DNA from 3 places in the Priestia sp. FSL P4-0332 genome. Region 2 is predicted to be linked to each of the others. Evidence: riboswitches for the same ligand, from Rfam matches in the RefSeq annotation. Region 2 holds a riboswitch; each other region holds the start of a gene.

Region 1 (7,962 bases), 2.6 Mb from region 2:
AATTCCCAGCAAGGCTTCATACCCAGCAGTGACCCATTTCATTGTACGTACATTTCCATTCATAGTAAAAAGCCTCCTAAAAAAGATACTACTATATACGAGAAAAGAGAGAAAAAAGTTTCAAATTACTTAGGGGATATGTCGTATAAGCAAGCACTAGTTGATTAAAATGATAGATAACAGTAAAGGAGATGGAAAAAACATAATGATTTAGTCATATTTTCACACTAAAGAAAAATAGTCTAGATGATTCATTTTTAGCTAAGGGCCCGGAATTTATACCGAACATAGTGACTAATTTCTAAAATAAATAAAAGCTGATATCGTGTTTTTTGGTTATAGCATGTAAGGTTTTTATTACAAATTATTAAAGATTCTTATCTTTTTGCAAATACACATTGTATTTCATAGTTTTAACAATTATGATAAAAAAGCAAGTGTCAAAATAGGAAAATAGTTGAGCATGTAAAACGAAGCGATAAGCTTATTAATTTGAAAGAAAGGCAAGGTACATAGCTTTATGTGGGAAATTATTGTAGCAATCATTTTAGGGATTGTAGAAGGTTTAACAGAGTTTGCTCCTGTTTCGTCAACTGGGCATATGATTATTGTGGATGACCTGTGGTTAAATTCAAAAGAATTATTTTCATCTCCAGTAGCTAATACATTTAAAATTGTTATTCAGCTAGGGTCGATCTTAGCAGTAGTTGTTATCTTTAAAGATCGTTTTATTAATTTATTAGGATTAGGAAAAAAACCAGCTGCTCCAATTGGACCGACAAATCGCTTGAATTTAATGCAGGTAATTGTTGGTCTGTTACCCGCAGGAGTGTTAGGACTTTTGTTTGATGATTACATTGATGAACATTTGTTTTCTTTAAATACGGTGCTAATTGGCTTAGTGGTCGGAGCTGTATTAATGATTCTAGCAGATTTGTTTGGACCTAAACGTCCGCGTGTAGAGACGGTGGACCAAATATCTTATGGACAAGCACTGGGTATAGGACTGTTTCAATGTATTGCTCTTTGGCCAGGTTTTTCTCGTTCAGGCTCAACGATTTCAGGAGGGGTTCTTCTTGGAATGAGCCATAAGGCAGCCGCAGATTTTACATTTATTATGGCAGTGCCAATCATGGCAGGAGCAAGTGGACTTTCATTGGTTAAAAACTGGCAGTATTTCACATCAGATGCACTACCGTTTTTTATTGCTGGTTTTATCAGCGCCTTTATTTTTGCGCTGGTATCTATTCGCTTTTTCCTGAAATTAATTAATCGTATCAAATTAGTACCATTTGCACTATATCGAATTGTTTTAGCAGCTATTCTATATTTTGTATTTTTATAAAATAAACACGCGTGTTCTTTAGTCCCTTAAACTTCTAATAGAGACTCAAAGAGCAAGAAAAAGCTATTGCAATGTTGCAATAGCTTTTTTGCATAAATATATATTATCGCCTTTTGAAAGCGTTTTACAAACATGGGTATTGACAAAACGTGTCGAAAAATAGTAAATTAATATTTGTGCAGTATAAAGTTAAGTAAAAGTAAGACTTCTGTTTAGTTTTATTGACTGTAAAAAACGTATGACAACGTATAGATCGTTTTAATTTTATAAAAACTGAATAATAAGCTTAATCGTATAGAGCGGGGGAATCATTATCGGCAGTAAAGCTGCCTTGGGGTGAATCCTTACAAAAGGTAGGAAACTCTCAATTCCGAATCCGACAGTTAACCCCGTTTGCTTTATTGAGAGAAAGAGCCCAAAATAGCGTAAGTAAAAGGCTGTTCTTTCTTAAGAATAGTCTTTTTTTGTTTTTTCAGAAAAGTATATACAAATGTCATACATCTTTGGGGAGGTACATCTATGAAAAAAATTCGTTTTGGTTTGGCTACGCAGATTTTTACCGGTTTAATCCTTGGTGTTCTTGTAGGGGTAATTTGGTTTAACGATCCGCGTGTAGTAACATACCTACAGCCGCTAGGAGACCTATTTTTAAGATTAATTAAGATGATTGTTATTCCAATTGTTATCTCAAGCTTAGTCGTTGGAGTTGCAGGAGCAGGGAGCGGTAAACAGGTCGGAAAGCTCGGCGTTAAAACCATTCTCTATTTTGAAATTATTACGACTTTTGCAATTGTAATCGGTGTATTGGTTGCTAATATTTTTCATCCTGGGCAAGGTGTAGACATTCATTCAGCACAGAAGAGTGATATTTCACAATACGTTGAAACATCCAAACAGCAAGAAGGAAAGTCAGTGGCTGAAACTTTCTTACACATTGTTCCGACAAACTTTTTCCAGTCAATTGTTGAAGGAGACATGCTAGCAATTATCTTCTTTACAGTGTTATTTGCACTTGGAGTAGCGGCAATTGGGGAAAGAGGGAAGCCAGTTGTACAATTCTTCGACGGCGTTTCTCACGCAATGTTTCACGTGGTAAACCTTGTAATGAAAGTGGCTCCAATTGGTGTATTTGCTTTAATTGGTGTAACAGTTTCAAAATTCGGCTTAGATTCACTCCTTTCATTAGGAAAGCTTGTTATCTTAGTTTACTTAGCGTTAATTTTCTTCCTACTTGTTGTATTGGGAGGAATTGCGAAATGGGCAGGAATTAACATCTTCCACTTATTCCGCTATATGAAAGATGAACTGTTGTTAGCATACAGTACATCTAGTTCTGAGACAGTTCTTCCGCGTATCATGGAAAAACTTGAAAAGATGGGCTGTCCAAAAGCTATCGTATCGTTCGTTGTACCAATTGGTTATACATTTAACCTAGATGGTTCCGTTCTTTATCAAGCGATTGCAGCGTTATTCTTAGCGCAGGTGTACGGTATTGATTTAACGATCGTTCAACAGCTGACGCTCATTCTTGTATTGATGGTTACATCTAAAGGAATGGCTGCCGTGCCAGGAACATCATTTGTTGTATTACTGGCTACTCTTGGAACAATCGGCGTTCCGGCAGAAGGATTAGCCTTCATTGCTGGAGTAGACAGAATCATGGATATGGCACGTACGGTTGTTAACTTAGTAGGAAACACACTAGCAGCAATTGTGATGTCTAAATCTGAAGGCAAATTTGACCCTAAAAAAGGTACAGAGGTCATGAGAGCCGGCTAATTTATAAATTAAAAAGCTACTTATTCTATTCAAAAAATTAGAATAAGTAGCTTTTTTCATAATAATTCCTTTATTATTATGGGAATTGACCCTATAATATGTAACATCAGGTATAAAAATATCCAAATTTTATTCTTACATAAAGCAGTCACTGGTTCCTTTCTTTATCAGTAAATATAGAGATAGCTTAGCTAGTAGGGGGATAGTAGAGTATGTGGAAAAAGCGAATATGGGTCATCGCCTCGATAATAATCGTATGTTTGTTAATCCCTTACAGTTTACCAATTGTGTTTGCTTTATTAACAGCATTAGCACTTGAGGGTATTGTTCAGAAATTGCATCAATCTTTTAAAATGAAGAGAGTCTATGCAGTGCTTATGACCTTCATTTTATATGTTGTTTCGCTCATACTTATTGGATTTTTTATTGTTCGGACAATCGTTACGCAAGTGGTTGCTCTTTCAAAAATAGCGCCTTCCTTTGTAAAAGAAATCTATGAAACCGCGATTTATCCAACTATTATTAAGTGGAAATACTATTCAAACGCTCTTCCTACAGAAGTGATTTCTTCTATCGAGCGCACGCTTGAAAAGACCGTAAATTCATTAGATTCTCTATTAAAAAGTACCGTAGAAATCATCATTAGCTTTGCCGCTACTGTTCCTGGGTTTCTATTAGAGTTTCTTATTTATTTAGTAGCGCTTGTATTTATCAGCCTTGAGCTGCCTGCTATTAAAAATAAAATTAAGTCATTTTTAACAGAAGAAACGAAATATAAGCTACAAGTTGTCATCACTCAGCTTATCCAAGCGGGGGTTGGTTTTATTAAGGCACAAATTATCTTAAGTGTCATGACGTTTGTAATGGCTTATGTAGGGCTTTGGCTATTAGATGTTCCGTATACCGCGCTGCTTAGTTTATTAATTGTAATTGTCGATATCTTACCAATCCTTGGGACAGGATCGGTGCTCGTTCCATGGGGAATTTTTGCTCTTACGCAAGGGCATGACTCATTAGCAATCGGCTTATTTATTCTATTTGGAGTCATTACGGTAGTAAGACGTGTAGTAGAACCGAAAGTATTTTCTACAAATATGGGTATTTCGCCTTTGGCTGCACTAGTTAGTTTGTACATTGGATTTAAACTTTTAGGCTTTGTCGGATTATTTTTAGGACCGGCTTTAGTTATTTTATACGATGCTCTTCGTAAAGTAGGTATTATTCAAATTAACTTTAAACTATAAAAGCGCTGGATAAAACTAGCGCTTTTTTTTATTGAAACTTTTGTAGTACGTAATACGTAAAGAGGGAAAGGAAAAAACTATGCCGCGTTGGTTTTTATCTATCAATCGGCTAAATTATAGTTTTGCAGTCTTAGATTTAATGACATGAGGAGGAGAATTTTTGTTAGAGTCGGTTTTACTTTCTTTAATTGAAGCGCTAAAACAGCTCTCTTATTTTGGCGTAATTTTAGCATTAACGTTTGAATTTGTCCCGGCAGAGCTTGTTTTACCTTTAGTAGGGTATTGGGTGTATCAAGGTGATATGAACTTGTATCTGGCTATCCTTGCAGGTACAGTAGGCGGTGTTTGTGGACCGTTGACTCTTTATGCACTGGGACGTTACGGTGGACGACCGCTGGTTTTAAAATATGGAAAATACTTTTTGGTGAAAGAAAAAGAAATTGACGCCGCTGATCGCTTTTTTAATAAGTACGGCAGCGGGGTTGCTTTTTTTGGACGCTTTATTCCAGGAGTGCGCACGGCTATCTCTTTTCCGTGCGGGATGGCAAAAATGAATGTATGGCTGTTTTCTATTTACACATTTGTTGCGATGCTTCCAGTAACGGCTATTTACGTATATTTAGGATATAAGTTAGGACCTAAGTGGAAAGAGGTGGGGCCGATTGTGTCTCAATATATGCAGCCTATTGGAATCGGAATTGTTGTTTTAATTGCATTGTTTTTTATCATTAAATATGTGCGGAATAAACAAGTAGGGCAGAGCTGATAAATCGAGGAAAAGAGTGAGGATATGTCAGAGCATGAGCAGTTAAGAGTAGAGTTACGAAAAATTGAAAAGTGGGAGAAAGACCAAAAAGGACTTTTTTTCTGGGAGCGGCTGGCTCGCTTGCCTTTTTCAGCTTTAGATAAAGTAACGCCAAAGTTCATTCATCAAAAAATAGAAAAATTATTAGATGAAATTGCTAAGTATGTTGATAATGGAGGCCAGTATTTAGCTAATACGTCTGCCACGCTAGAGAAAGCATCAGCTCAATTACAAGAAAAGAAGCAGCTTTCAATAGAGGATATTCAGCATTTATCTCTGCAAGAAATGGATGGATTGGCGGAGTATTTTATTGAAGTCCGAAAAAAGAATGCACAGCTGCAAGGAGCTACAACCGGGGTAGGGGGGATTTTTACACTGGCGATTGATATTCCTTTTGTATTGGGACTTACACTTAAGACACTGCAAGAAGTGGCTGTTTCTTATGGTTACGATCCCACTGAGCAAGAGGAACGCATTTTCATGGTCAAATGCATGCAGTTTTCATCCTCTGATATTGTAGGAAAGCGTGCGATTTTAGAAGAATTAGCAAGCGGCAATCGAACGCAGAGCTTGCAGCAGCTGCAAGGGTGGAGAGAAGTGTTTCTAACCTACAGGGACAACTTGGGATGGAAAAAGCTGTTTCAAATGATTCCTATAGCAGGAATGGTATTTGGAGCGTATATTAACAAACAAGCGATTAGCGATATAGGGGAAGTTGGAATGATGCTTTACCGTAAAAGACGCATTTTGGAAAAGGTCTCACAATCTTAAAAATAAAAAAAGACTGGTACGAAAGCATTTTAGTTGAAGAAAGATCCGAACGAGTTTGATTCTTGGTTGAGAATCAAACTCGTTCGGATTTTTTCATTGGTATAGTAAATGTACCTTTTTGTTCGTGTTTAGATGGGATTGATTTGCTTATATCTGAATTACTTTTTTTCGACATTATTTCTGGGGAAATATGTCGAGGTGTGTTAAGTCTAGTTCCTTAATCAAAATGAAAAGTAGGAATGGTAATAGTATTTTTTCGTCTAACAATCAGTAAATAAATAATTCCGATTACACTCCATACAATACCGATAAATAAGGATGTTTTTTCTAAGTTAAGCCACATAAAAAATAAAAATAAACTGCCGAGTAAAGGCATAAGTACATATGAAATATATCCACTGAGAGATCGTTTGTTTTGATGAATAAAATAATGGATAAAAACCGCTATGTTCACTGAACTGAACGCAATTAAAGCACCAAAATTAATTAAAGAGGTAGCTTTTTCAAGAGACAGACCTAGTGAAATTAAGGAGAGGCCACCAATAATCACCATGTTCCAAACAGGTGTCTTTGTTTTAGGGTGAATATAGCCAAAAATTCTCCGAGGCAGATAACCATCTTTCCCAATTGCATAGAGAAGTCTTGATGCACTCATATGCGAGACAAGTCCAGAAGCAATAGTTGAAGTCAAGGCCGCTGCTACAAAAATAGATTGAAAAAGCTGGCCGCCAATTTTATAAGCAATTTCCGCTGATGCACCTTCTAAATCATGAAACAAAGAGGCTGAAGGGAAAAGAAGCTGAGCAAAGTAAGAAACTGTGATAAATAAGGCGCCTCCCGTACATGCAATAATGAGAATACCTTTAGGAATGGTTTTCTCAGGCTTAAGTGTTTCTTCGGCCATGGTAGTTACAGCATCAAATCCTAAAAAAGAAAAGCATAAAATAGCTGCTCCGTTTAATAACAGAGATATAGAGGCCGATTCACTTATAAACGGTTTAAATGATAGCTCTTGGCCTTGAGTTGTAGCACTTAAAATAATAAAGATAATAGCGACTAAAATTTGAAAAGCAACTAATAGCGTACCAAAAGAAACGGTTAAATGAACGCTAAAAATATTCATTATGGTCATGATGACAACAAAGCTGATAATCCATACGGCCTTTGGAACACCTGGAAACAGAGAGCTTAGGTAAATATTTGTCAAAAGTGCATTGATCATTGGCAGAAATAGATAATCAAGAAGAGCCGTCCATCCTACCAAAAAACCAATGCTTGGATTCAGTACTTGCTGTGCATATGTATAAGAGGAACCAGCTCCCGGAAAAGCTTTTACCATTTTTCCGTAACTAATGGCTGTAAATAAAATAGCAATCAACGTGAATGCATAAGCGCCTGAAACATGTCCATCTGTTGATTCAGTTACAATGCCAAATGTATCAAAAACGGCCATAGGTGCCATGTAGCCTAAGCCTATCACGACGATATGCCATAATTTTAGTTGTTTAAGAAGAGAAGGTTCATGATTCATATTTGTCATCCTTTCTATGTATAATCATTCTTCATTATTTATTATTATACTATATTATTAGGTTTGTCATCTTTTTTTAAAAAAGAAGAGAAAATTGCGCGCTAAGAGATAAAGATCGTTTAATTGATTGCTAGATAAAGCAAAAAAATGCTTTTTTTCACTTTGATTTTTACCATTGAGTCTAGAAAGTATTTTACATAAAATGAAAGAAAGTAAAAAAGCTTCGTTTAGGGTGATCTACTTGTAATAAATACGAAAACAAATTTTTGAATGCGGTTACATTTTTGTCGGTATACAAAGTTAAGAATGATGGTAAAGGAGATGAAGGAAGTGATTGCTACACCCTATATAAACTTGGAGATAAACAAGGAACCAGGTGTGCATGTCGTATTGGATGAAACAAAAAAAGATGGTGTTTATTTTATTAAATTAACGGTCAAGTCGGTTAAAAAAAGAATTCTTCCAAAAATGAAATTAAAATGGAGCG
Region 2 (7,962 bases):
GTATAGTTTTTACCGCTTTGAAGATTTGTTCCAGGAAGACTTAGTATTTCTTTTCCATCTGCTGTGGAAACAGATAGATCATACGAACCCGGATTTACTACTTGATAACCTGAAATGCTTTTAAAAGACAGATCTTTAAATAAAGGAGCAGCACCTTTAGGACCTACGTTTACCGCAGGAGCATCAGGAGATAAATGAGCAACACGTAAGCTTGCTTTTCCATCCATTCCTTGCTTATTATTCGTGAAAGCCTGTAGTTCAAGATTTTCCGCTTTATTTACAGCGGCCACTGTATACGATTTTCCACCGTCTACAACAAGGGTAGCTTCGATGATGGAATCTTTTGTTCCTTTTGTCTTCGCTTCGTATACTTCTACTTTATGAGAACCGGCTGACAAAGGCAAGGAGTTGGAGACATCTTTAAACTTTGCTCCTTCTACTAAAGCTTTGTCATCCACAAAAATGTCTACAGCCGGAGCATCCGGTGAAGCATGAACGATGCGAACTTCTGCATTTTGAGCTGTTCGCTCATCTGCAGCAGGAGGTGTTTCAGCGGCAAATACTAACATGCGGCTAAGTGCCAAGAAGGTAATCACTGCTGCCATTACGAATAGTCGTTTCATCAAGTATCACTCCTTTTTTAGTATACACAGCTTTATGTAAAGAGAAGGACTGTGCAGTTGTTAGCGTACACTAAATAAAATCAACTATTCGTTTGTTTGTTAACTTTTGATATGTTTACTGAGATTTCTGACGAAAAAATCGAAGAATAGCCAAAATATTGTACAGAGCTGTTAAGAGCCATGTCAATAAAAAGCCTAGGCCAAGCCCAATATTGGCATCTATATACGTATGCGTGAAGTCGTCATATACGACGTAGGAAAGAGGAGCAATCGACAGTAAAAATAGAAGAAAAAACAAAAGCTTTTTCCATCTGTTTAAAGTGAAGGTTAAATAAAAGAAAAGGAAAGCGGCGAACAATAGAAGACCGTCTCGAATAGCCCAAGGCAAAACGCCGATATGTGGATTAGCGAGAAGAAAAGTCGGGACAATCGAAAGGAGGAAAAGGAGAGAAAGTAAAGTTACGTGAAGTGTGTGCTTTTTTGTAAAAGCCGGCACCAATAAAAACGCTGCGGTTGCACTTAAAAGAAAATTACAAATTAAAATAAACTCCATATCAACACCTCATTTATTGAGTATTACTTTTAGTCTATTCAGCACGCTGTTAAAGTAGATAAAAAAGCTGCGATGTTCATCGCAGCTTTTGGTTATTCGAATTTAAATCCTTGTTTTTCAAGCATCGCTCGAACTTCTGGATAATAAATGGTTTTGTAAATAGCTGATACAGTTTGTGACCAGTTGCGGTCATCAGCACCGTTTGTTCTCTTTTTCATATACTCTGCCATTTCAGCATCATAGTCTTGAATCAATGACTTCAAGTCGTGATTATAGCTTTCACGATGGTGCACAGCAGCTTGTGGCAATCGAGGCTTTTTCGCAGAATGATCTGACGGATGTCCAACCACAAGACCGCTTACTGGGAATACGTATTCCGGTAAATCGAGCAGTTCAATGACTTCTAGCGGCTTTCTGCGAATTCCTCCGATTGGGACTGTACCTAAACCGAGTGATTCTGCTGCAACTGTTGCGGCTTCTAAAGAAATTCCAGCATCAGTTGCCCCGACTAAAATTGATTCAAGCCCATCGGTTACGCCAAGAGGGGCATCGTTAAGTTCAGCTGCAATCTTAGCACGATTAAAATCTGCACAAAAGATTAAAAATAGAGGAGCTTGGTCAATCCACGCTTGGTTGCCGGCAAGCTCTGAAAGTTTTTTCTTCTTTTCTTTATCTTGGACGCTAATAATAGTTACTTGCTGTCCATTAATAGAAGAAGCGGCTGACTGAGCAGATTGAATAATCGTATCTAAATGTTCGTCACTTACTGCTTCGTCTGTATACTGACGGATAGAACGATGATCTTGAATTGTACGAATTGCTTCATTCATGATGCGTCATCCTTTCAAAGAAGTTATGATTAACCTTGTAATGTTTTTACATCTAAAGGTGCTACAAGTACGCCAGTTTGAGCAAATGCTACAAAACTTTGGAAGTGAGCTGATTTATTGTGTGCTTGAATTGCTTCTTCGCTTTTCCACTCTTCAATCATCATAAATGTGTTAGGTGTAAAAGCATCTTCAAATAGTTGATAGTTGCTGTTTCCTTCTTCTTGTAAAGAATGCTTAATTAGTTCTTGTACGTTTTCTAAAAATTCTTCTCTTTTTGCTGGGTTAACTTTCATTGAAGCTTGTAAATGAATCATGGGTGATTCCTCCTTTAATAATGATGGTGCTTTATATTATTTGTTTTGTTTTTAATCTTTCATTCAATTTACGATTAAAATGAAGATAAGTTCGAATATCATCGAACAATGAAACTATAACACCGATTAAATAACAGTGCAAGGAATTTAGTTCGAAAGTTATCGAACATTGATACACAAAAGAAGCTGTGTTATATTTTAAGCATGAGAAAACCTTATCAACCACCGAAATCTGAAATTAAATTAACGCCTATTTTACATGCGTTGAGTGATCCTAACCGGCTGCGAATTGTACAGTGTTTAGCGACAAGAAAGGAGCAGACCTGTTCGTATTATCAAAAATTAAATGTATCAAAATCAACGCTATCACATCATATTAAAGTACTTCGCGAAGCTGGAATTATCAAACTACGTATAGAAGGTACGCAGCACTATTATTCCTTGCGTTTAGAAGATCTTGAGGAATTGTTCCCAGGTCTGCTTCCTTCCATTATAAATATAGATGAGCAATTATTTTAAAAGCTGAACGATGTTTTGTTCAGCTTTTTTGTTCAAAATAAATGTGTGCATGCAGGCTGCACCCGGGATTAAAAGAAGAACGACAGTGAGGGCAAGTCGAGTTACAGGTTAAGTATTCATTAATTGATAGCTCATGTTTACATACTCCGCAAAGAATAGCTTTTTTATTAAACATAGCTTTTGGCCACCTTTTAATATCATGATCAGCATGTCCGTTATGACATTGATAGCATGGATAATATGTATTACAGCAATAAAATTTTATTGCGATAATATCTTTAGCTGTATGATAGTGCGTACAGCGCGTTTCGGAATCCACCGTATCACCTTTTACTGCAGGTACAGATTTGTTCATTATCATCACTCCCTATGAAAAGTATAGCATGCTTTTATACGCCTTATCATACATATGTAAAAAGAAAAATGCTATAATAAAACCATCGTTTTACATGTCAGATTGCATGCTAAAAAGATCAGATAAAAATTGATGTCAAAACAGATCGATTAAGTGAAGTAAAGAGAGGAAGAAAAAATGAGTAAGCAAGTTATCGTTTTTACCGGAGGCGGAACAGCTGGACACGTAACACCAAACATTGCCATTATGAAAGAATTAGACAGTGAAAAATGGGATATCCATTATGTCGGTTCTCACAATGGTATTGAGAAAGAATTAATTACAAAATTAAACGTTCCATATCATGCGATTTCAAGCGGGAAGCTGCGTCGATACGTAGATATGGAAAATGTAAAAGATGTATTTCGAGTAGCAAAAGGAGTTGGCGATGCACGTCGCGTGCTGAAAAAGTTAAAGCCTTCTCTTGTGTTTTCAAAAGGCGGTTTTGTCACAGTTCCTGTTGTAATGGCTGCTAAATCGCTAAACATTCCCGTGTTCATTCATGAAAGTGATTTAACACCGGGACTGGCAAATAAAATTGCGCAGAAATTTGCCACTAAAGTTTTCACTTCTTTTGATGAAGCGGCAAACTATTTTCCAAAAGAAAAAGTGCAGGTTGTTGGTTCACCTATTCGAAAAGAATTATTTAGCGGAAGCGCAGCGAACGGGGAAAGCTGGCTTCGCTTTTATGATAAGCGCCCAATTTTAACCATTATGGGCGGAAGTTTAGGAGCACGTCGCATCAATGAAATTGTTCGAGAGTCCTTGCCTGAACTGCAAAAGAAATTTCAAATTGTACACCTGTGCGGAAAAGGCAATGTTGATACAAGCCTTGAAAAAGAGTCGGGCTACCGTCAGTTAGAATATGTAAATGAACAGCTTCCAGATGTTCTAGCGGCCACTGATTATGTGATTACACGCGGCGGATCAAATGCTATCTTTGAGTTTTTAGCCCTTCATAAACCGATGATGATTATTCCTTTGTCAAAAGCACAAAGCCGCGGAGATCAAATTTTAAATGCACAGTCCTTTAAGAAAAAAGGCTACTGTATGGTTGTGGAAGAAGAACAGTTAACAAAAGAAGTGTTTTTGCGGGAAGTAAATGAGCTTCAGCAGCAGGCAAGTACGATGAAGCGTACAATGCGTGAAGCAACAAAAACGGATGCCATTTCAATTCTTGTAAATGAAATTGAGAAAATGAGTTAAAAAAAAGGCTGGGACAAACGTACTTTAGCCGAAGTGAAAAACGAACCATTGATCAAGGTGTTTGATTAGTGGTTCGTTTTTTTTGTTAAAGTGAACGTAGGTTTCACCTGTTCAGATCCTTCTAGCAGTTGATTGGAGGGCAAGAAGAAGCCTCCTGCGGAAAGCGAAGTCTTGCACAGAAATCAACTGCGGTGTCACAAGCGGTTCAGCTCATGTATCCCATTTGTTCATCTTTAGATGGGCTACATTCAGTCACAACCTTTTTTTCTTCGAATCTATTATTTTAAAATAATGAATATACATAGAAAAATAAAGCTTTTAAAATTTCAAAAAATGTTGTTGACAGTAAATTTTAACAGGAGTAAGATTACTCTCATGAAACGTTCCACTGTGAAACGCTGAGTCTTTTCTGAAAGAGAAGGAAAGAGCGGAGGACCCAATTATCAGGGGTGAATCTCTTAATTGAGTAGGGTTACTTTCTTGACCCGAACCCGTCAGCTAACTTCGTAAGCGTTAAGAGAGAGGATGGTGTAATCGTGGTCGTTTTCTATAACAGCGGATAGTACGCTCCTTTCAAAATATAGGTGAAAGGAGCGTCAAGATGCATTTATCTAAGCAAATGATTCAATTGATTGAATACCGAGCAATGTGCGACCAGCAATCTTTTGATCTAGCAAACCGCTATTTGTCTACGTTAGCTAATCAAAGTTTTAAACGCAGCAGTAAAAACCATAATTAAGTCTAAAAATTAAATAACAAATATACGCTTAATCAATTATGAGCGGGGGACCCAATATTTTGTACGTATGTACTAGGGGTGAATCTCTTAACTGAGTAGGGTTACTTCCATAACCCGAATCCGACAGCTAACTCCGTAAGCGTTTTGGGAGTAAAAAAATTCGTGTCGATCACGGCTTATTTGTCGTGCATTAAACCGCGGAAGAGAACTCTCTTCTGCGGTTTTTTTAATGGGGAAAATAGGAGAGCAGGTTATGTCTGCACCGTAAAGAGGATATAGTAGGGCTTTTAAAACGAGAGCAACAATACGTGAGGATTAAACAATCAAAGATAACCTTTCGCAGCTAGCTCACTTGGGCGTGATGCTTTACGCACAGAAACAGTCACTACGCTTAATCATGGGTAGTAAGAAACAGTTAGGAGGGAGCAACTTGGATATAATCATGCTTGGAACGCTTGCCATATTAACAGCTGCTATGTACGGAATTATTTGCTGGTCGTCTCATGTAGTAGACGAAAGAGAGGAGAAGTGAACATGTCGTTCATTTTGTTAGGTATTTCAGTTCTCGTTTTAATTTATTTAGTATATGTACTGTTAAATCCAGAACAATTTTAATAAGCGGAGGAATAAAACGTGGGAATTTTTCTACTATCAGTTGCGCTGCTGCTTGTTTTTGTAGCGCTTATTGCAAAGCCCGTAGGTATTTATATAGCGAATGTGTTTTCAAACGATAAAAACACTAGCTTGGTAGGGAAGATAGAATCGGTGATGTTTAAAGCGGCAGGAATTAAAGGGCATAATCAGACGTGGAAGCAATATGCACTTGCTCTCGTTTTGGCGAATACGTTTATGATTTTTGTGGTGTATCTTATCTTCCGGTTTCAAGCGGTACTGCCGCTTAACCCAAGCCACATCAAAGGAATGGATCCGGCCCTTGCTTTTAACACGGCCATTAGTTTTATGACAAATACGAACTTGCAGCACTACAGCGGTGAATCAGGTTTGTCTTATTTCTCGCAGATGGCCGCCGTTGTATTTATGATGTTTGCTGCACCAGCAACAGCCCTTGCAGTAGCAATCGCTTTTATTCGTGGGTTGGCAGGGAAGGACATGGGAAACTTTTTTGTTGATTTTGTGAAATCAATTACGCATGTTTTACTTCCTATTGCTTTTATAACAGGCATTTTATTTGCGTTTTTAGGTGTTCCTCAAACGTTAAGCGGAACGGTGACTGCCCATACATTAGAAGGGGCATCCCAGCAAATAGCAAGGGGACCAGTTGCTTCTTTTCTTTCAATCAAAGAGCTAGGCAACAACGGAGGGGGATTTTTTGGTGTCAATTCAGCTCATCCATTTGAAAATCCTAATGCGTGGAGCAATGTATTACAAATCGTCCTTATGCTTTTGTTGCCAACCGCACTTCCTTTTACGTACGGAAAAATGATCGGACAGCGTAAACAAGGTCGCATCTTGTTTATATCGATGAGTATGCTCTTTATTGTTATCTTAAGTACAGCGTTTGTAACAGAGTGGGGTGGCAACCCTAGACTTGATGCTTTTCATTTGAATGAAGCGAGCGGTTATATGGAAGGGAAAGAAGTTCGTTTTGGTGTCGGCATGTCAACTCTGTACGCCATCGTGACGACAGCAAGTGAAACAGGCGCAGTCAATGCCATGCACGATACCCTTACGCCTCTTACCGGGTTATTGACACTTGGAAATATGATGTTAAATACCGTATTTGGCGGTGTCGGAGCAGGATTTATGAATGTCATGATGTACGTCATCATCGCCGTATTTTTATCAGGTTTAATGGTTGGAAGAACCCCGGAATACGTAGGTAAAAAAATTGAAGGAAAAGAAATGAAGCTCATTGCCGTGACGCTTATTCTGCAGCCGCTGCTAATTTTAGGGGGAACCGCCGTAGCGCTCACTACTCATTTAGGAATGGAAGGTATATCAAACCCAGGCTTTCACGGGTTAAGCCAGGCACTGTATGAATTTACGTCGTCAGCAGCAAACAATGGATCCGGTTTTGAAGGACTCGGTGACGCAACTCCGTTTTGGAACATTTCTACGGGAATTGTTATGTATATTGGACGCTACTTCGGACTAATTACGATGCTGGCGGTATCGAGCTCACTAGCATCTAAGCAGCTTGTTCCTGAAACACCTGGGACATTTAAAACGGATACGTCTTTATTTAGCGGCATTTTAATTGGAACTACCGTTATTGTAGGGGCGCTTACGTTTTTCCCGGTGCTTGTACTTGGGCCGGTTGCTGAGTATTTGACACTGTAATCAAGAAAGCGGAGGATTATAATGAATAAACGGAATTTTATGAATAATCTTGAATTAGATCGTAACAGTCACATTCAAGGTTCTGTAGATAAACAAACTTCATCGATTTTTATTCAATCAGTAAAGCAGGCTTTTATCAAGCTAAGTCCAAGAACGATGATAAAAAACCCTATCATGTTCGTAGTAGAAATCGGGTTTGTTATTACGCTTTTTTTAGCTGTTGTTCCAGACCTTTTCGGAGAAAGTACAGTAAGCGCAGGCTTTAATATTGCCGTATCCCTCGTTTTATTTTTCACAATTGTTTTTGCTAATTTTGCAGAAGCATTAGCAGAAGGACGAGGAAAAGCGCAGGCAAACTCATTAAAGCAATCGAAAGGTGACATTACAGCTAATAAACTTCAAAACGGGCAAATGATACAAGTTTCGGCATCGCAACTAAAAAAAGGAGACATCGTCGTCGTTTCACAAGGCGAGATGATTCCT
Region 3 (7,962 bases), on a different contig from region 2:
CCAACTGTTCGTGGATGTCGAATATATTCTTGGATGAAATGAATAGCATTCATGTAATTTCCCTCTCTTTTCTATATTATTGTGTGCAATTCTTACTTTATCTTGCAAACCTTAATATAGAACGAGGAAAAATCTTAACAATTCTTAAGAAACTCTTATGTATCATTAATAAGTGTTTAGTTAAGCTAACTTCAGAAAAATTCACACTATCGCAATTACCTTATTTTACCTGGTAATCAATCTATAAACCTTCCCTAATTAGTAAAAACTATTAGTATGAAATTCTTTAACCTATTGAAAGAGAGAGCAGCAGAAGGCGTGAAGATTAAGCTTTCTGTGGATCGTTTTGGAGGAAATGATATGTCCCGAACACTTGTAAATGATCTTAAGAAAAACGGAGTTGAATTTACATTTAGTCGAAAAGCCAGCATGCAGCACTTTTTTTATAGTATTAATCATCGGAATCATCGAAAGTTTGTCGTAGTGGATGGAAAAGAAGCCTACCTCGGAGGTTTTAATATAGGAGAAGAATATTTAGGAAACCATAAAAAATTAGGCTATTGGCGTGACTATCATCTACGGATAAAAGGAGAAGGTGTTTTTGAAATTGAACAACAATTTCTGAAAGATTGGGAAGAAGATACAGGACAGCGCCTTTCTCCTCAACATGTTCATACCTCTGACTCTAACAGAGCGAACTATCAACTGCTATTTTCAACTGGGGAAGAACTTGAGCAAAAGGTAATTAAGCTAATTAATTGTGCCAGAACAAAGCTTACCATTGCTACCCCTTATTTTATTCCGAGTGAACGTTTAATGGATGCGCTTATTTCGGCAAAAGAAAAAGGCGTTTCAATTGATATTTTACTGCCGGACAATACCGATGCCTGGTTTACTAAACCACCTAGTTATCCTAAAACAGAGAAACTATTAAGCAAAGGCATTCGAATTTTCTTATATGAAAAAGGTTTTTTTCACGGAAAAGTAGTGATCATTGATCATACAGTAGCCAATATCAGCACAGCCAATTGGGACCCACGAAGTTTTTATTTAAACGATGAAGCTAGCTGTATCATTTATGATCGTGAGATAATTGCCTACGTAGAACGAGAAATTAATGAAGATAAAGCAAATAGTCGCAGATTAACCAAAAGAGTAATAGATGAAATACCTAAATGGGAACGTTCTCTCTAAAAAACACCGGAATGGATTTATTATTATTTTTGATAAAATACTCCAATTAGGTTTTTGATAAATAGTTCATTAAAAAAGAGAGCACTACTTTGTTGTAGTAGCTCTCTTTTTGACTTCAAAAAAACTTTAAGAAAGCATAATACAACTCGTTCGCATAAGTATACTTTTGTGAACGTTATTTACTTTATGGGGAAAAAATACATTAGAGATATGCAATAAAAAAGATGTTTTAAACCGTCTCTTTTTAGTTAACATACCTATTTACAAATTTAATATTCTGGCGTATAGTACCTAACGTACATATATAATCTTGCTATTTTTATACCTTTTATCGCTTAATCTGTAAGGAGTGGGGGACCCATTTTTGTGCTTTTGCACTAGGGGTGAATCTTTCTGGAAAGAAAGTAGGGCTACTTTGAAGGCCCGAATCCGACAGCTAACCTCATAAGCGTTTTTAGAGAGGGGTTGCTTTTATTTGTCCTGAAAAGAACACTAAGCAGAACCTTAGTGTTCTTTTTTGTGTTTTTTTTCTGCCATAGGGAATGATAAAAGTAAAATAATACAGTAAATGGTAAAGGTTTCAGGAGGAATTTAGATGAGTTATTCATCCATAAAGCGCTTGTTAATTGGCAGGCCACTTAAATCAAAAGAGTTAGGCGAACAAAAATTAAATAAGGTCAAGGCCCTAGCTATTCTTTCATCTGATGCACTTTCATCCGTGGCGTACGGCCCAGAACAAGTCTTAATCGTGCTTGCCACCATTGGAATGATCGCATTTTGGTACTCCATCCCAATTGGTATTGGGGTACTTATTCTTTTAACGGCACTTATTCTTTCGTATCGCCAAATTATTTATGCGTACCCAGAAGGGGGAGGGGCGTATGTTGTATCGAAATATAATCTCGGAGAAAATGCAGGTCTTATTGCCGGAGGATCTTTATTAGTAGACTATATTTTAACCGTGTCTGTAAGTATTTCCTCTGGAACTGATGCGTTAACGTCTGCTTTTCCTGTCCTTCATGACTACAAGGTCATCATCGCTTGCTTATTGGTTATTTTTATTATGATTTTGAACCTAAGAGGGGTAACAGAATCTGCGTCAGCATTAGCGTATCCTGTTTATCTGTTTGTTCTTGCACTACTTCTCTTAATAGGTGTAGGAATGTGGAAAGTAGCGACTGGTCAGGTATCTCCTAATGTTCATCCTGCTATTGGAACTGCAGTGCCAGGAATCAGCTTATTTTTACTACTACGCGCTTTTTCATCAGGGTGTTCAGCCCTTACAGGCGTAGAAGCTATTTCAAATGCTGTAACAAACTTTAGACAACCGGCTGCAAGAAATGCAGTACGTACGCTTGTTGCAATGGGTATTATTTTAGCTATTTTGTTTTCAGGTGTCATGTTCTTGGCTTATTGGTTTGGAATTGTGCCTAAAGCAGAGGAGACGGTTGTTTCCCAGCTTGCTTCCCAAGTATTTGGACGAAATGGTTTCTATTATTTTGCTCAAGGTACGACGGCTTTAATTCTAGTGTTGGCTGCCAATACAGGCTTTTCAGCTTTCCCTTTACTGGCTGTCAATTTAGCTGTAGATAAGTATATTCCGCGTATGTTTACGATGCGAGGAGATCGCTTGGGTTATTCAAATGGGATTGTGACACTCGGAATTGCCTCTATTGCGCTCATCATAGCGTTTCAAGGTAATACAGAACGGTTAATTCCTTTATATGCGGTTGGAGTATTTATTCCATTTACGCTATCTCAAACAGGCATGATTGTAAAATGGCTTAAAGAAAAGCCAGCTGGCTGGCAAGGGAAATTAGTGACCAATTTTATAGGAGCTTTGATCAGCTTCACTGTGCTACTTATTTTCTTTACAACGAAATTCTCGCAAGTATGGGCTGTTTTAATCTTTTTACCTCTTATCGTTTATCTGTTCCACCGTATTAAGAACCATTATGAAGAGGTAGGAAAGCAACTCCGTATCAAGCCGGGAGATAAAGAAGCAGTAGCTATAGAAGGAAATGTAGTCATTATACCAGTTGCAGGTTTAACAAGAGCTGTCGAGAATTCCATTAACTATGCAAAAATTATTGGCGACACAGTGATTGCTGTCCATGTGGCATTTGACCGTGAAAGTGAAAAGAGGATGGAAGAGATATGGAACGAACGATATCCGGATATACGCTTAGTTACCTTCTACTCACAATATCGAAGCTTAGTTGGACCTCTTTTACGCTTTATTGATCGTGTAGAAGAGCGAGCTGATGATAGTCATATGGCTGTCACGGTTTTAATTCCACAATTTATCACAAGGAAAAGCTGGCATAATGCATTGCATAACCAATCAAGCTTATTACTAAGGGCACATCTTCTTTATCGAAGAAACGTTATCGTGACAACGTTACCTTATAAATTCAAAAAATAAATTGGATAAATAGCCCATTGACATAAGTTGATGGGCTTTGTCTTTCTTTCCTATATAAACCATTAGTCTAACTATCTTCTTCTTACCTTTAGTGTAGAAACATTTTTATTAACTCAAACATAATAAATCAACATATTAATCTTTCGTTCCTAATATATCTGTATTTGGAGGCTCATATCCCATCATTCGTAACTTGGATACAATTTGTCCTTTATGATGAAATTCATGAGTAATCGTGTGCATAAGCAACTTATTAGGCGTAATTGATATTATTTCTGGTTCTTCTCTCCAAGGGATCTTTCTTTCGATTCGTTCATTTAATTGGTTCCCATATAGTTTATATACCTCATTTACAATAGAATCCACCTGTTCAAATCGTCCTTTTATTTTGTTGAAATTGAAATTATGTAGTTCCTTTCTAGGTGTAAGAGGTTTCTCTTTCTTTAATAAAACAAATGAGCCAAGCCAAGCATAATAACAATCTGCTATATGTACCAATGTGTTCCTTACACTTTGCCAAGCAAATCTGTTTTGTTGATTCAAACCATTTGGTTCTAACTCCTTACAAAAGTCTAACAGCGTTCCTCGAGTCTTTCGAACCCACGTATATTGATATTGATGCATCGATACACCTACCTTCAAAGAATAAATATCACCTATTCTATATTGCTTAAGTCAAAGTTAAAAAGTTGAAGCTAAACGCAAAGTGGCAACTTCTCTCTTTATTTTATGCATAGGTTTTAATATTGAGGACTTTAATTTTTGAATTTACATCTATTAGGCGTTCAGCTGCAAACTCTTGGCAAGAAGGCGATTTTTCTGAACGTAAACATAACCACAATGTAAAAAAGTTTAATTTTATACATATGTTGTAACTTGTCTGAAATAGTCCTGTCATAAAGATATGTTATGATTTAGGGGCACTATACAACTAAATAAAGAATATAAGTAACTTACCATTTCATCAATATCTATATTTTTTTCAACATGTTTAGTCCTCTAATCCTCATCTATTAGAGGGCTTTTACTTTTTTGGATAAAAGGAGGGAAATCCTTGCCATATATACAACAAGAAAAACTACATGCAATTAAAGAAACAATTTTACAACGAAAAGAAAAGTTAGCTGAAAATAAAAGACTAGATCTTGCAACGTCTCATAATATCTATACAGAGTTGACTACTTTTCGCTTGGACCTTCTTACAACTTATGCCGGTTCTCTTTTGATGGAAAAAGAGGCAGCAAATGAAGTCATGGAACAGTGGGGAAACAATATGGCTAATTTATTAGTCAATCATGGACTACCATTAAACCTAGCTTTAGAGGAGATTAGCTATTACCGAGATGTAATCGGAGAAATAATAAAAGAAGAAGCAAAGAATAATGATTTTTCCCTCGATGCTTTTTACCAAATCATTTCTCACTTTAATAGCATTGTAGATAATGCCATCCAATTCGTAAGTAAGTCGTATGTAAAAGATTACACTGAAAAAATAAATTATGCTCAATATGCCATTGATGAATTATCTGTTCCCGTTGTTCGTATGACAGAAGATATAGGCATCCTTCCTTTAGTAGGTGATTTAGATACCAAACGGGCACAATATTTGATGGAGAGTGCCTTAGAGAAAGGAAGCCAATATAAATTAGAATGGCTTATTATTGATTTATCAGCAGTTCCTATTATTGATACGATGGTAGCAGATCAATTATTTAAAGTAATAGCTGGGCTACAGTTATTAGGAATTGAAGTCGTCATCAGTGGGATACGTCCAGAAATCGCTCAAACCATGGTGAATTTAGGAATAAAAGTTGAGGAAGTTAGAAGTTTCTCTAGTTTACATCAAGCTGTTCAGTATACGAACTCATTTACAGGATCTTTAATGTGAATATTTTTATGGATTATGAGCAAACTACTCAAGATGCTGAGAAGTATCTCCAATCTATAATCTCATTAACCTACAGAAAGACTCCTTAAGGAAATAGGGAGTTTTTCTGCTTTTCAATTTGTATATCGTAACTGCTTAAAAAGAGAAAAAACCTACTGCGGAAGAAAGTAGGTTTTTTCTGTTACATAATTAAATTTTATGAGTGATGCCCCATTGCATCCTGAGTAGTTTACTCAATATGTAAAAAAATTAATCACTTATATAAAAAGGGAGAAAACAATCCGTGGGAGTTAGATTGTTTTTTTAAAAGAAAAGATCAGGCCGGTAGCTCCTTAGTGTATTTTATGTTTCTTACTTTCTATTCTTTAAGCCTAGAGTTGATGTAGGTTGACATCAGATTTCTTAAGCTTTGCTCTATTTTTGAAGAAAGCTACAGTAAGGAGCAAAAGAGGAAGTATGACTTGAAAATGTATATTTAAAGAAAATGGTAGTATTTTAAGCGCGTCTTGTATAAGTTCCTCATAATTATTTGCTAAGCTTAGAGAATAAAGTAGAAGAACAAGTCCTAAGGGAAAGCATATCTTAGATGGAGATTTAACTTTGAATAAATTTGCTGTACCTATTACAGTAGCATAGAAAAACAAACTTATTTTAAAAAATCCTCCAATAACTGCTGTGAGCATGAAAAACACGTCAAGACGCTCTAAAAAATCAGCCACCTGAATACTTTCTACTGTACTTAGAAGAGGAAACTGTGAGCGAGCAGTAAGACTTACTCCCAATACACTGACATTTATAATCATGGTAATCATTAAATTGATGCCTGTTAATCCAATAGCGCTTAATCCAATTCCTTTTCTCATATTTTTCACGTATGGTAAAATCATCAAGAATACAACCGTTTCTCCAAATGGAAAATATATATTTTGAGTCAGAGCAACTTTTAGAGGAAGCCAAATCCCTTCTTCTAATACAGGTTGTAAATTTGTAAAATCAATTATACCGGCACATACAATAAGAATAAATCCAGAAATAGAAGATAGGTAGAACAAAATAAACAGAAGTTGACTGGATCTTGCCAAAACTTCGATTCCTTTGCTCACGGTATAGATAACAACAAGCACCAGTAAGGCATTTACAATAAATAAAGGAGTATCTGGATAGGCAAATGTCAATAACATGTCCCCAAAATCTCGGATTACTCTGGAAGCAATGTTTGCAAAGTAAAAAATGTAAAGAAATGAAATAAAACGACCAATCCATTTTCCCATGATTTTTTGTGTGAATTCGACAAGTAATAAGTCAGGATAGTAACGATAGAGTTGATAGTAGACTAAAAATAAAAGTAAACCGCCTATCATCCCAAACATAATGGAAAGCCAAGCATCTTGCTTAGCATCTATAGCAATAGGAAGAATAAAGGCACTTCCAAATTCAAACAATATCATTAAGGTAAATAGTTGACTTCCACTAATCTTTGCTTTCTCCACTAAATAATTACCTCTTTCCGATGGCTATCTTATTAACTAGAAGTTACTTTGATAACATTTCTTTTCCTCATTAGGTTTATATAAAAATTGGTTCTATGTGTCTAAGATACCCAAAAATGATTTTTTCTTGCACAATTTGCAAGTATGTAAATCTTCATCTATATACTTGAATGAATGATAAAACATTTAATATAAATAATTAATTTTATTACTTATAAATAAGGACACCAAATGGAGAATCATTTTGCATACTCAAAGCTGAAAATCCTCTTGATATACGTGGGGGTTGGTTCCTCTAAGGCGCATTATGGTAACTTAAGTTATATATGATATGCAGTCTAAAAAACAAAAAACCACTGGACCTATACAGTGTTTTTTTTGTTCGCCTAATGCAGAAAATAAACAAAATATATTGCGTATACAATGTTTTGTCATTGTTAGATACATTTACGTATAGAAAATGAAACATCTTGTAGCATTATTGACACATTGTTTCTCAAAAATAGGATTAATTTTGTTTTAATCTAAGGTTATTACTTCTTATAATTAACGTTATGTAAATTAGTTTTATATATCATATATCTTATAATTAAACAAAACATCCTTAGGATTGGACAAAAACAACTCTTTTTTTTCTGCTATTATCAATAAGATAACATTTAATGCAACACATTAATGAAAGGTAGACTAACTTATAAAGATGGCGAGGAATGATTGTGGCAATAATTGAAGATTTTTTGAAGTTAGATATAAGGATTGGTACTATTATTAAAGCAGAACTATTTTCTGAAACACGAAAGCCTGCAATAAAGTTAGCAATTGATTTTGGAGAGATTGGAATCAAACATTCTTCAGCCCAAATTACGCGCAGATATGAGACAGAACAACTTATAGGTCGTCAAGTAGTAGCAGTAGTAAACTTTCCTCCTATGCGTATTGCAGGCTTTAAATCGGAAGTGTTGGTA

The links. Region 2 has a riboswitch for cyclic di-AMP ahead of kdpF (K(+)-transporting ATPase subunit F). Riboswitches for the same ligand answer to the same signal wherever they lie in the genome.
Region 1: linked by a shared signal. The riboswitch ahead of MKY06_RS02320 (cation:dicarboxylate symporter family transporter) and the one ahead of kdpF (K(+)-transporting ATPase subunit F) in region 2 are both predicted to bind cyclic di-AMP.
Region 3: linked by a shared signal. The riboswitch ahead of MKY06_RS27155 (APC family permease) and the one ahead of kdpF (K(+)-transporting ATPase subunit F) in region 2 are both predicted to bind cyclic di-AMP.

Annotation. Positions count from the first base shown of each region.
Region 1 is NZ_JBBOUA010000001.1:426,673-434,634, forward strand. It holds gene MKY06_RS02310 (hypothetical protein) at 1-63, opposite strand, end outside; gene MKY06_RS02315 (undecaprenyl-diphosphate phosphatase) at 521-1,345, shown strand; cyclic di-AMP (ydaO/yuaA leader) riboswitch at 1,619-1,758, shown strand; gene MKY06_RS02320 (cation:dicarboxylate symporter family transporter) at 1,865-3,124, shown strand; gene ytvI (sporulation integral membrane protein YtvI) at 3,337-4,368, shown strand; gene MKY06_RS02330 (DedA family protein) at 4,529-5,134, shown strand; gene MKY06_RS02335 (EcsC family protein) at 5,159-5,944, shown strand; gene MKY06_RS02340 (APC family permease) at 6,162-7,475, opposite strand; gene MKY06_RS02345 (hypothetical protein) at 7,797-7,962, shown strand, end outside.
Region 2 is NZ_JBBOUA010000001.1:3,040,877-3,048,838, reverse strand. It holds gene MKY06_RS15525 (DUF4397 domain-containing protein) at 1-623, opposite strand, end outside; gene MKY06_RS15520 (hypothetical protein) at 739-1,176, opposite strand; gene nfsA (oxygen-insensitive NADPH nitroreductase) at 1,269-2,006, opposite strand; gene MKY06_RS15510 (putative quinol monooxygenase) at 2,036-2,320, opposite strand; gene MKY06_RS15505 (ArsR/SmtB family transcription factor) at 2,525-2,839, shown strand; gene MKY06_RS15500 (CHY zinc finger protein) at 2,859-3,194, opposite strand; gene MKY06_RS15495 (undecaprenyldiphospho-muramoylpentapeptide beta-N-acetylglucosaminyltransferase) at 3,372-4,439, shown strand; cyclic di-AMP (ydaO/yuaA leader) riboswitch at 4,826-4,968, shown strand; gene MKY06_RS15490 (hypothetical protein) at 5,041-5,178, shown strand; cyclic di-AMP (ydaO/yuaA leader) riboswitch at 5,194-5,334, shown strand; gene kdpF (K(+)-transporting ATPase subunit F) at 5,713-5,793, shown strand; gene kdpA (potassium-transporting ATPase subunit KdpA) at 5,818-7,479, shown strand; gene kdpB (potassium-transporting ATPase subunit KdpB) at 7,501-7,962, shown strand, end outside.
Region 3 is NZ_JBBOUA010000002.1:49,180-57,141, forward strand. It holds gene MKY06_RS27145 (class I SAM-dependent methyltransferase) at 1-53, opposite strand, end outside; gene MKY06_RS27150 (phospholipase D-like domain-containing protein) at 277-1,194, shown strand; cyclic di-AMP (ydaO/yuaA leader) riboswitch at 1,517-1,661, shown strand; gene MKY06_RS27155 (APC family permease) at 1,790-3,619, shown strand; gene MKY06_RS27160 (DinB family protein) at 3,755-4,243, opposite strand; gene MKY06_RS27165 (STAS domain-containing protein) at 4,674-5,507, shown strand; gene MKY06_RS27170 (GerAB/ArcD/ProY family transporter) at 5,879-6,997, opposite strand; gene csaA (chaperone CsaA) at 7,714-7,962, shown strand, end outside.